Regions from separate parts of the Duodenibacillus massiliensis genome, predicted to be linked through region 3. Evidence: predicted binding sites of a transcription regulator. Region 3 holds the regulator's gene; each other region holds the start of a gene.
The links. The regulator NrdR, encoded in region 3, represses ribonucleotide reductase genes. The targets are predictions, from matches to a motif close to CACNANATNTNGTG.
Positions count from the first base shown of each region.

Region 1: the regulator NrdR is predicted to act here: its motif matches at 1,854-1,867, upstream of nrdD (anaerobic ribonucleoside-triphosphate reductase).
Region 2: the regulator NrdR is predicted to act here: its motif matches at 1,352-1,365, upstream of NXF97_RS01095 (ribonucleoside-diphosphate reductase subunit alpha).

Region 1 covers NZ_OV788642.1:597,341-600,618, reverse strand. Annotated here, with positions in the region: gene iscB (RNA-guided endonuclease IscB) at 1-160, opposite strand, end outside; gene NXF97_RS02625 (DUF4143 domain-containing protein) at 464-1,618, opposite strand; gene nrdD (anaerobic ribonucleoside-triphosphate reductase) at 1,895-3,278, shown strand, end outside.
Region 2 covers NZ_OV788642.1:243,110-246,387, reverse strand. Annotated here, with positions in the region: gene NXF97_RS01100 (C69 family dipeptidase) at 1-882, opposite strand, end outside; gene NXF97_RS01095 (ribonucleoside-diphosphate reductase subunit alpha) at 1,398-3,173, shown strand; gene NXF97_RS01090 (ribonucleotide-diphosphate reductase subunit beta) at 3,196-3,278, shown strand, end outside.
Region 3 covers NZ_OV788642.1:1,082,802-1,086,079, forward strand. Annotated here, with positions in the region: gene NXF97_RS04900 (riboflavin synthase) at 1-179, opposite strand, end outside; gene ribD (bifunctional diaminohydroxyphosphoribosylaminopyrimidine deaminase/5-amino-6-(5-phosphoribosylamino)uracil reductase RibD) at 235-1,356, opposite strand; gene nrdR (transcriptional regulator NrdR) at 1,353-1,817, opposite strand; gene glyA (serine hydroxymethyltransferase) at 2,027-3,278, opposite strand, start outside.

The sequences.
Region 1 (3,278 bases), 490 kb from region 3:
TGGTTTCGCCCGTCGGCACCGTCAGTTGAATCACAAAGGGCGTTCGGCGCACAGGCACGGCCTTCCCGGCCCGAAGCAGCTTACGCGCCTTGGGCGGGGAGCACGGCATGAGCGGTTGCCCGCGCATATTCAACACAAAAACTTTCAAAGTGTTCTCCATTGACGGATACCTCACGGGCTCCGTCTGCTCGACCTTGCGGTCGGTGCTGATCCTTCGCCAATGTTGGAAGGGGTTTGTTGTCTGAAGCACCGCTCCTACCTCTCAGAGCTTTTAACCGCAGACCGCAGAGCGCGGGACTAGGATCGACATCCCGCGGTGCCTGTTTGCGTCCCGTCTTGCGACGGAACGGATTCCCAGCCAACGGAGTCCGTCCGAAAACGGACTGAGGCTAGTCAACCAAGACTTGTTGCCAAGCCTTTGACTTCAGTCAGGGGTAGTTGACATTAGCCCATCGCCTGCTTGTTAAGCATTGGAAGGAACCGAAGAACTGACGGTTGGAGAAACTTGCAGGAGAGGCAGGATATGCAGGCATTGTACGGCACCGGGTACGGCAATCGGCGCGATGTCCGCAGGGGCCGCATCTCCCTCAAAAACAAAGCGCGGCGTGCCGCCGGCAATGCCCGCCTTCACAATTGACTTGTGGTGCCTGAGGGCTGTTTGAGCTTCAAGTGCGTCTTTCGGAAAGTAAAAAGCCGTGAAGTTTTCGCCGGGCTTCTTCATCATCAGGGGGCACGTGACGGCGTTGGTGTCGAGAAAGTGCGAAAACGCTGCTCCGGGAAAGGCGTCTTTCAGTGCCAGGTACACGCAGTTTTCAATGAGTGCATTTTTGAGTTCCGGCGTAAGGTGCCCGGCCGTATCGGAAAACCAGACCGCAAGGCCCGGCGTATTCCAGAAAAGTTTCGGGCGCATCTTGGCGCGGCGCGGTGCCGGAGCGGAGGCAGCTTCGACGAGTTCCACCACACCGCAGTCCACAAGAAACCGGCACCAGTCGCGCGCGCAGGGCCCTGAAATCCCGCAGCGCGTGCCGATTCCGGCCCAGTTCATGCCGCGGGCGGTGTAGTCCGAGAGGACTTTGAGATAACTGAAAAACGTCCCCGGATCCCGCACCCGCAGTACCGGCAGCACCTCGTCATAAAAGAAGCGGTGAAACCAGGCGCTCCAGTACACCGAGGGCGTGGCGCGCAAGGGGCTGTCTGAGCCGATGCCGGCCGTCAGAAGCGCCGTACCGCAGGATCCCGCATGTCGCAATGACGCGTCGGCCGCGTCAAACGTAAGGGCCCGGGGCGCCGTGAGATAAGTCACCGTCAGTCTGATGCCGCGCTGATCACAGGTCTTTCTGAGCGCCGTCAGCCTGCGGCTTCCGATGTGGCCTGAAAGCGTGAGGTTGCGGGTATGCCAGAGATCAAGGTGCTTTACGGCTTCCGTGAGCACCTCAAAGGCCGCATGGATATGGTCGATGCAGAAGTCACGCCCGTACTGCTCAAGAAATTCAGCGGGAGACGCCCTGAAAAACCGCCAGGCACGGATGTCGGCAAGATCCACACGGTTGGCGGGCGCCTCCGGTGTATCAGTGATTTCCCGACCGGTCTCGGTGATCCGGAGAATCATCTCCGGCATCGGTCGTGCAGAGCGGATTTCTGTCGCTTCCATGGCGTGTCAAGAAAAAAATTCTATGAGTGAGGCTAAACCTTCAGGGCCCTAAAAGTACTGCACTTCGCCTGTCCGGTCAAATTCCCGTGACGGCCGAAACTTCCTGCTGCAACAAGGCATGAGGGGGCGTTTTCCGCGGATTAAGACTTGTTTCAGAATTCGAATTGTAAATCTATTGGTAGTTTGTTGAAGGTGGTGTAGCATCAACATCTTGTGTCAGAACTAAAAAGCCAAAGGATGAAAATGCAGGTATTGAAGAAGGACGGCAGCCTCGAGGATTTCTTCCCGGCCAAGATCATCAGCGCCATTCAGAAGGCGGCTTTCCGCTGTGACCGAAAGCTTGATGCGGAAACCCTTGAATCGATGGCCGAGACCGTGCGCAAGCGCTCCGAACACGAAGACAAAGTCAGTGTTGCGACGCTGCATGAACTCGTGATCGCCGTTTTGAGCAGCTTCGGCTTTAAGGATGTCGCCGACAGCTACGCCGAATACCGCTACTACCGCAGCAATTACGCAAAGACCTTTGAGCAGCTGCGGCAGGACGCCGATGATGTGCTGCGCCTCGGGGACCGCGAAAACGCAAACTTCGACAGTTCTCTGGTGAGTACGAAGGGCAGCCTCATCAAGGGTTACCTTACCAAGGAACTTTACCGTCAGTTTTATCTTTCCAAGACCGAAAAAACGCTCATCGACCGCGGCGACATCTATATCCACGACATGCGCGACATGATCCTGGGGTCGATCAACTGCTGCCTTTTTGACATCGGAAACCTCCTCAAGGGCGGTTTCGAAATGAGTAATGTCCGCTACACCGAACCCAAGACCGTTTTAAGCGCCCTGCAGGTGATCGGTGACGTGACGCTTGTGGCAACAGCGCAGCAGTTCGGGGGCTTTTCACTTCCTGAACTCGATAAGGTATTGCTTCCCTACGTCAAAAAGACCTACGCGGCGTTTGTGAAGAAGTACACCGAAGAGTGCGGGCTCCCGGAAGAAAAGGCCAAAGCCATTGCCCGCAAGGACACGCTGCGGGAGATCGAACAGGGCTTTCAGTCGCTTGAACACAAACTCAACACCGTTCCCTGCTCGCGCGGCGACTTCGCCTTTACGACGATTACGTTCGGCCAGTGGGATCCGAAACTTTCCGAAGAAGACCGCGACTGGCTCTTTGAAATCGGCCGCTCCATTCTCGTGACGCGCCGTGAAGGGCACGGGCCAAACCATCAGCCGGTGGTCTTTCCGAAGCTGAGTTTCCTCTACGATCAGAAGCAGATCGACGCGGACCCCTGGTCCAAGAAACTTTTTGACGAGGCGGTGAAGACGTCGTGTCAGTGCATGTACCCGGACTATCTGTCGTTAAGCAGCAAGTACGGTGACGTCTCACGGCAGTTTCAAAAGTACGGGATTGTGGTAAGCGGCATGGGCTGCCGCGCCTACCTTTCCGAGTGGCACGATGAAAACGGCAAGTACGTTTCGGTGGGCCGCTGCAACATCGGTGCGGTGTCGCTGAACCTCCCGTTAATCATCAAACTCGTGCAGCTTGAGCATCCGAAGACCTGGCAGACGAAGTTCTGGGAGGTTCTCGATGAACGGCTTGAGGTGATCCGCGAATTCTTAAAGAAGCGCTACG
Region 2 (3,278 bases), 840 kb from region 3:
GGGCTTAACCCACACCGGGAACGTGCGGCCGGCTGCGACGTTTTGCTTGAGGCTCGGCGTCAGAATGCGCTGCACTTCCCAGACGCGCGGGTCGTTGTAGTCGCGGTCGCGGTAGTCGTCGCGCGTATAGGCCTTGGAGAAATTAAATTCGCCGTCTTTCTTCGGATCGTAAAAGCCGTTTTTAGTGGCCCACTGCACCAAGGTCTTCGAGGCCATAAAGTCCGGGCTCTTTGGGTCGTACTGCTGCAGGCGCCCCTGGTTGCCGGAGGCAAAGTACTTGTCCTTCGGGGTGCGCTGCGCGAGCCACTGATGTCCCGTGCCGGTTTCAAAGTACCAGGATTCGTTGTTGTCGATTAAAACAACGCCGAAGCCTTCGCCGGCCCCGATCGTTTCAACGATTTTCCCGAGAATCTCAACGCCTTCACGGGCGGTCTTTGCGCGCGGCAGGATCACTTCCGGGATGTCGTCTTCGGTGATGCCGGTTTCTTCGTTATAGGGATCGAGCTTCAGGGCATCATCACGGGCAAAAATGGATTCGGTACCGGAAAAGCCGACGCCTGCTTCATTAAAGCCTGTGGCGCCGTGAATCTGCGTCTTCCAGTTGGGAACCGTCGTGTAGCGCAGGCCGTTTTCCGCGACCGGATACTCGAACTTGTTCGCGCCGTTGTGGTCCGCGGAGCGGTACATGCCTTTGGCGTTTGTAGTGGCCGGGTGAATCAGAAGGTGCTGGGCTTTCAGTGCCGAGCTGTCGGCGCTGCGGGCAATGAGAAGCGACCCGTCGGCGCTCGCCTGAGAGCCGACAACGACAGTGGTGCACGCCAGGGCGCTGCCCCAGGCAAGAGCGGCTGCCAGGGCAACGGTTGCGAACTTCATGGGTTTCATTTGACTTTTCCTCGTGTGGCAAGTGTCGGAAAGCGGTCGGCAGCAGGGAGTACGCCTGCACTACCGTCTCGGGGAAGTGAGTCGGTGACCGCTAAATGCTCGCGGAATGAACGCGGTGGGGATGTGCGTTCACGCCGACTGCTACATTACTCCACCTAGGCAAAAACAACTAGTCTTTCAACATGTTCAGGCAAAAATTTCGAATCAGACCTGTGCGTCCCGAACTTCGCAGGCTGCAACCGGCGAAACCCTGCGAAAACAATCCTTCAGGACGTAAAACACCCTCTGACAGAAATGTCAGTCATAGCCTTTTCTCCCGTCAGGGATATCCCGAATGGGACTGATTCATAAGAAAATTTATTGCGGCGTGATAGGTGCCGCACGATTGAAGAGAAGCCTCCGAACGTTTAAGATGGCCCCCTCAAATTCAGTCAAACAACAGCATGCTGTAGTCAAGATGAAGAATAACCACAAGCTGTTGTTTTCCAGTTATTCGTTATCGGTAAGGGAAATCCATGTCGGTCACCATCGATTTAAGCCGTGATGAGCGCTTTGATGAGCTCGGTCTGATCCGCCTGCGTGAAAGCTACATGCGTCCGGAGGAAAAAAGTCCTCAGGAGCGCCTGGCCTTCGTTGCGGAAACCTTTGCCAGCAATCCCGAGCACGCCCAGCGCATCTACGACTACGCAAGCCGCCAGTGGCTGAGTTTCTCGACGCCTATTCTGTCGTTCGGCCGCAGCAAGAAGGGCCTGCCCGTTTCCTGCTACTTAAGCTACATGGCCGACAGCGCCGAGGGGCTTGTGGACACGCTCTCCGAGGTCAACTGGCTTTCGATGCTCGGGGGCGGCGTCGGCATTCACGTCGACATCCGCAGCGCCGACGATAAGAGCGTGGGCGTGATGCCGCATCTGCGCGTCTACGATGCCGCGTGCCTTGCGTACCGCCAGGGTTCCACCCGCCGCGGCTCCTACGCCGCATTTCTCAACATTGATCACCCCGATGTGATTCAGTTTATTGAGATGCGTAAGCCCACGGGCGACCCCAACCTCAAGGCGCTCAACCTTCACCATGGCGTGAACATCACCGACGCCTTCATGGAAAAGATTGAAGCGAGCATGCGTGATCCGGATGCGGACGACTCCTGGGAACTGAAAGACCCCGCAAGCGGCAAGGTCATTCAGACCGTGAGCGCGCGTGAATTGTGGCAGCGTATTCTTGAAATGCGCATGCACACCGGTGAGCCCTACCTCGTCTTTATCGATACGGCGAACAAGGCGCTGCCCTCATGGCTTAAGGATAAGGGCCTCAGGATTCACGGCTCCAACCTCTGCACGGAAATTTTCCTGCCGACGAACCCCAAGCGCACGGCCGTGTGCTGCTTGTCGTCCGTCAACCTCGAGTACTACGACGAGTGGAAGAACGTCCCGGGCTTTTTCGACGATGTGATGGAGCTTCTCGATAACGTCCTGCAGTACTTCATCGACCATGCGCCCTCCACCATTGAGCGCGCCCGTTATTCGGCCCTGCGTGAACGAAGCGTGGGCCTGGGAGCCATGGGGTTTCATGCCTACCTGCAGAAAAACAACATTGCCTTTGAAAGCGTGATTGCGAAAGTCGTGAACCGTGAAATGTTTGCCCGCATCCAGGAAAACGTGATGGCTGCGGACAAAAAGCTCTGCGAAAAGCGCGGGCCCAATCCCGATGCCGCCGACTCCGGTGTTGCACGCCGCTTTTCTCTCACGATGGCCGTGGCCCCGAACGCCTCGAGTTCCCTCATCATGGGCGGCACGAGCCCCTCGATTGAACCGTACCGCGCCAACGTCTACCGTCAGGACACGATTTCGGGCGCCTACATTGTGAAGAACCGGTTCCTCAAGGCTGAACTCGCCCGCCGGGGCCTGGACACCGATGATGTCTGGGCGGATCTCACGGCGCACGACGGCAGTATTCAGCACCGCACCGATATTCCGGACAACATCAAGGCCGTTTATAAGACCGCCCAGGAAATCGATCAGCGCTGGATTATTGAATTGGCCGCCGACCGCCAGAAGTTCATCGATCAGGGCCAGAGTGTGAACCTCTTCTTCCCCGCTGACGTCGCGATTCCGTACCTGCACGCCTGCCACTTCATGGCATGGAAAAAGGGCCTCAAGTCCCTTTACTACTGCCGCAGCGATAAGCTCAGAAAAGCCGACCGCGTGGGACAGGTGGCCGTGCGTAAGCGCATCGAAGACGAAATCGACATGAAGAGCGTCGCCGATGACACGACCTGCCTTGCCTGTGAAGGGTAACCGAAGAAAGGATTGAACGAAAATGCTCACCACATCCCGCAATTACTACAAGCCCTTCTCCTACCCCTGGGCCTACGACGCTTTTGTGCAGAGCGAACAGATGCA
Region 3 (3,278 bases):
AAGGAGTCGCCTTCAATGCCGGTCACGGTCATGCAGGCGCCGTTAACTGCAATCGAGTCCCCGACATGCACCTCTTCGAGGTGAAATTCCGCAGGAGTCTTAATCGTGAGGCGCACGCCGTCACCGAGCTTTTCCGGTTCGCGCACCTTACCCACAGCCTGAATAATCCCGGTAAACATTCAAGAAACTCCTTTCTGATGTCTGAAAATCTGTTTTCGTTACGCACCAGCAGTCTTACGACTGCGGGCGAAGCACGATTTTAAGGTCACTGCCGGCCGTTGCCACGGCGTGATACCGCCAGCGGTAGATATCCTGCATGCGCTCAAAGTGAGGAAGGCTCGCGAGAACCTTGCCGCTGCCCATAAAGCAGGGCGCCACATAAAGAACAATTTCGTCCACAAGGCCCGCGGTCATCAGCGACCCCGAAAGCCTCGCTCCGGCTTCCACATGAAGCACATTGACTTCTCTTTTCCCGATTTCGTGAAGCACTTCCCCCAAATCGAGCTTACCGAGCTCGGTTTCGGCAACGCGCACGGTCTGAGCGCCCGCGGCCGTGATCCGCTCCACGGCTTCTTCTGACGCGCTTTCGGCGACAAAGACCGTGCAGGGGGCGCCTTCCAGAATCCGGCTTTCCGAGGGTATCGAGCCCCGGGCGTCGCACACAAATTTCGGCGGATCCTTCCAGTTGCCGGGCAGCCGCACGTTCATTTGGGGATTGTCCGCCCGTACGGTTCCCACACCCGTCAAAATCCCCTGAGAGTGCGCGCGCATGAGCCGCCCGTCTTCGCGGGAATCTTCTGACGTAATCCACCGGCTCATCCCGTTTTCAAGCGCCGTGCGCCCGTCAAGACTGGCCGCAAGCTTCATCCGTACCCAGGGGGTGCCCCGCTTCATGCGGGTGATAAAGCCGATGTTGGATTCAATCGCTTCGGTTTCACAAACGCCCGTTGTGACGGCAATACCAGCGTCTTTGAGCATCGCGATGCCGCGGCCGGCCACGAGGGGATTGGGATCAGTGGTTCCCACCACCACGCGCGCCGCCTTTTCCTTAATCAGGCGCAGTGCGCAGGGAGGGGTTCTTCCGTAGTGCGAGCAGGGTTCAAGCGTCACATAAAACGTGGCACCTTCAGGCGTCATGCCCTTGGCGTATACGTCGTTAATCGCACTGATTTCAGCGTGCGCTGAGCCCGGCGCCTGCGTTGAGCCCCTTCCGAGCTCAACGCCGTCTTTCACAATCACACAGCCCACCGCCGGGTTCGGAGGAGCAATGAGTTCGGCGTTTTTCGCGGTTTCAAGCGCCTGCCGCATCCAGAATTCATCGGCCGGATCAGCCTTAATGTCTTTAACGTCCGTCATTTGTTGTGCTGCGTGGCTTCGAGGTCGCGCATCAGATTGCGGAAACCCTCGGGTTTGTCGACATTAAAGTAAACGCTTGCAAAGCGGATGTAAGCAACGCTGTCGAGCTTTTTGAGCTCTTTTAAAACGAGTTCGCCTATTTTGGCGCTCGGAACTTCCTTTTCGCCCATGGTCATGAGCGCCAGTTCAATCGCGTCAATCGAGGCTTCAATCGCCTCCATCGTTACCGGACGCTTTCTTAACGCAAGGCGCATCGAGCCCTTGAGTTTTTCGCGGTCAAACTCGCAACGCCCGCCGTCACGCTTAACGACCGTCGGGAGGTTCAGCTCAGCACGCTCAAAGGTTGTAAAGCGTTTACCGCAGGATTCGCACTGCCGTCGGCGGCGGATCGAGAATCCGTCCTCACTCGCACGTGAATCAATAACAGCCGAATCCTTGGCCTTACAGTAGGGGCAGCGCATGCCTTCTCTCCCAAAACAAACGGCGCAATCTGTGCCGAAGCACGCCGCAGGCAACCACTGGATATGGTGTCTTTCGGGTGTGCATCCTTTAATTGTATGCGGGATGAGACCGTAAACCGCAAAAAAAACACCCGAAGCGCACCGATTTTGCAAGCGGATGCTTCGGACGGTCCGTGTCAGGCGGGCTTATAAGCCCGCTGACAGACTGATTACATGCGATAGACCGGGAACTTCGCGGTGAGCCGGTCCACGGCTTCACGCACGCGGGCGAGCACCGCGGGATCTTCGGGGGCGTCCAAAAGATCCGCAATGAGGTTCGCGGTTTCGCGCGTTTCTTCTTCCTTAAAGCCGCGCGTGGTCATCGCAGGGGTCCCGAGGCGCAGGCCCGAGGTGACAAAGGGCTTTTCCGGATCGTTATGGATGGCGTTTTTGTTCACCGTGATGTGGGCTTCTCCGAGAAGCGCTTCAGCGGCCTTGCCGGTTAAGTGCTTGGCTCTGAGGTCCACGAGCATCACGTGGCTTTCGGTACCGCCGGAAACGATCCGCAGACCGCGCTTGGTGAGTTCTTCCGCCAGGACCTTCGCGTTTTTGGCAACCTGCTCGCCGTAGGCCTTAAATTCCGGTGTAAGCGCTTCACCGAGCGCCACGGCCTTGGCGGCAATCACGTGCATCAGGGGACCGCCCTGCATGCCCGGGAACACCGCGGAATTGATCTTCTTTTCAAGATCCGGACGGCAGAAAATGATGCCGCCGCGCGGACCTCTCAAGCTCTTGTGCGTCGTGGTCGTCACAATGTCGGCGTAGCCGAAGGGGCTCGGGTAGACTCCTGCGGCGATAAGCCCGGCGTAGTGCGCCATATCAACCATCAAAAGGGCGTCGACGCTATGCGCAATCTCGGCAAAGCGCTTGAAATCAATCTTGAGGGAATAAGCCGAAGCCCCGGCCACGATGAGCTTGGGCTTGGCTTCCTTGGCAAGGCGCTCGACTTCATCGTAGTCGATCTTTTCGTCTTCTCCGAGGCCGTAGGGCACGCAGTGGAAGAACTTGCCGGAGAAATTAAGGTGCATGCCGTGAGAGAGATGGCCGCCGTCGGCAAGACTCATGCCCATGAAGGTGTCGCCCTCATTGAGAACCGCCATAAAGACCGCGGCATTGGCCTGAGCGCCCGAATGAGGCTGCACGTTTACGGCCATCTCAACGCCCGCGGGTTCGCAGAAGAGTTTCTTTGCGCGGGCAATGGCAATGCGCTCGACTTCGTCGACGAACTGGCAGCCGCCGTAGTAACGCTTGCCGGGATAGCCTTCGGCGTACTTATTGGTGAGCTGACTGCCCTGGGCAGACATCACGGCAGGCGAAGCATAGTTTTCGCTTGCAATCATTTCGATGTGCTGTTCCTGACGCTGCATTTCGTCTTCGATGTACTTCCAGACTTCGGCGTCGGTGACGGCGGCAGTTTTGCTG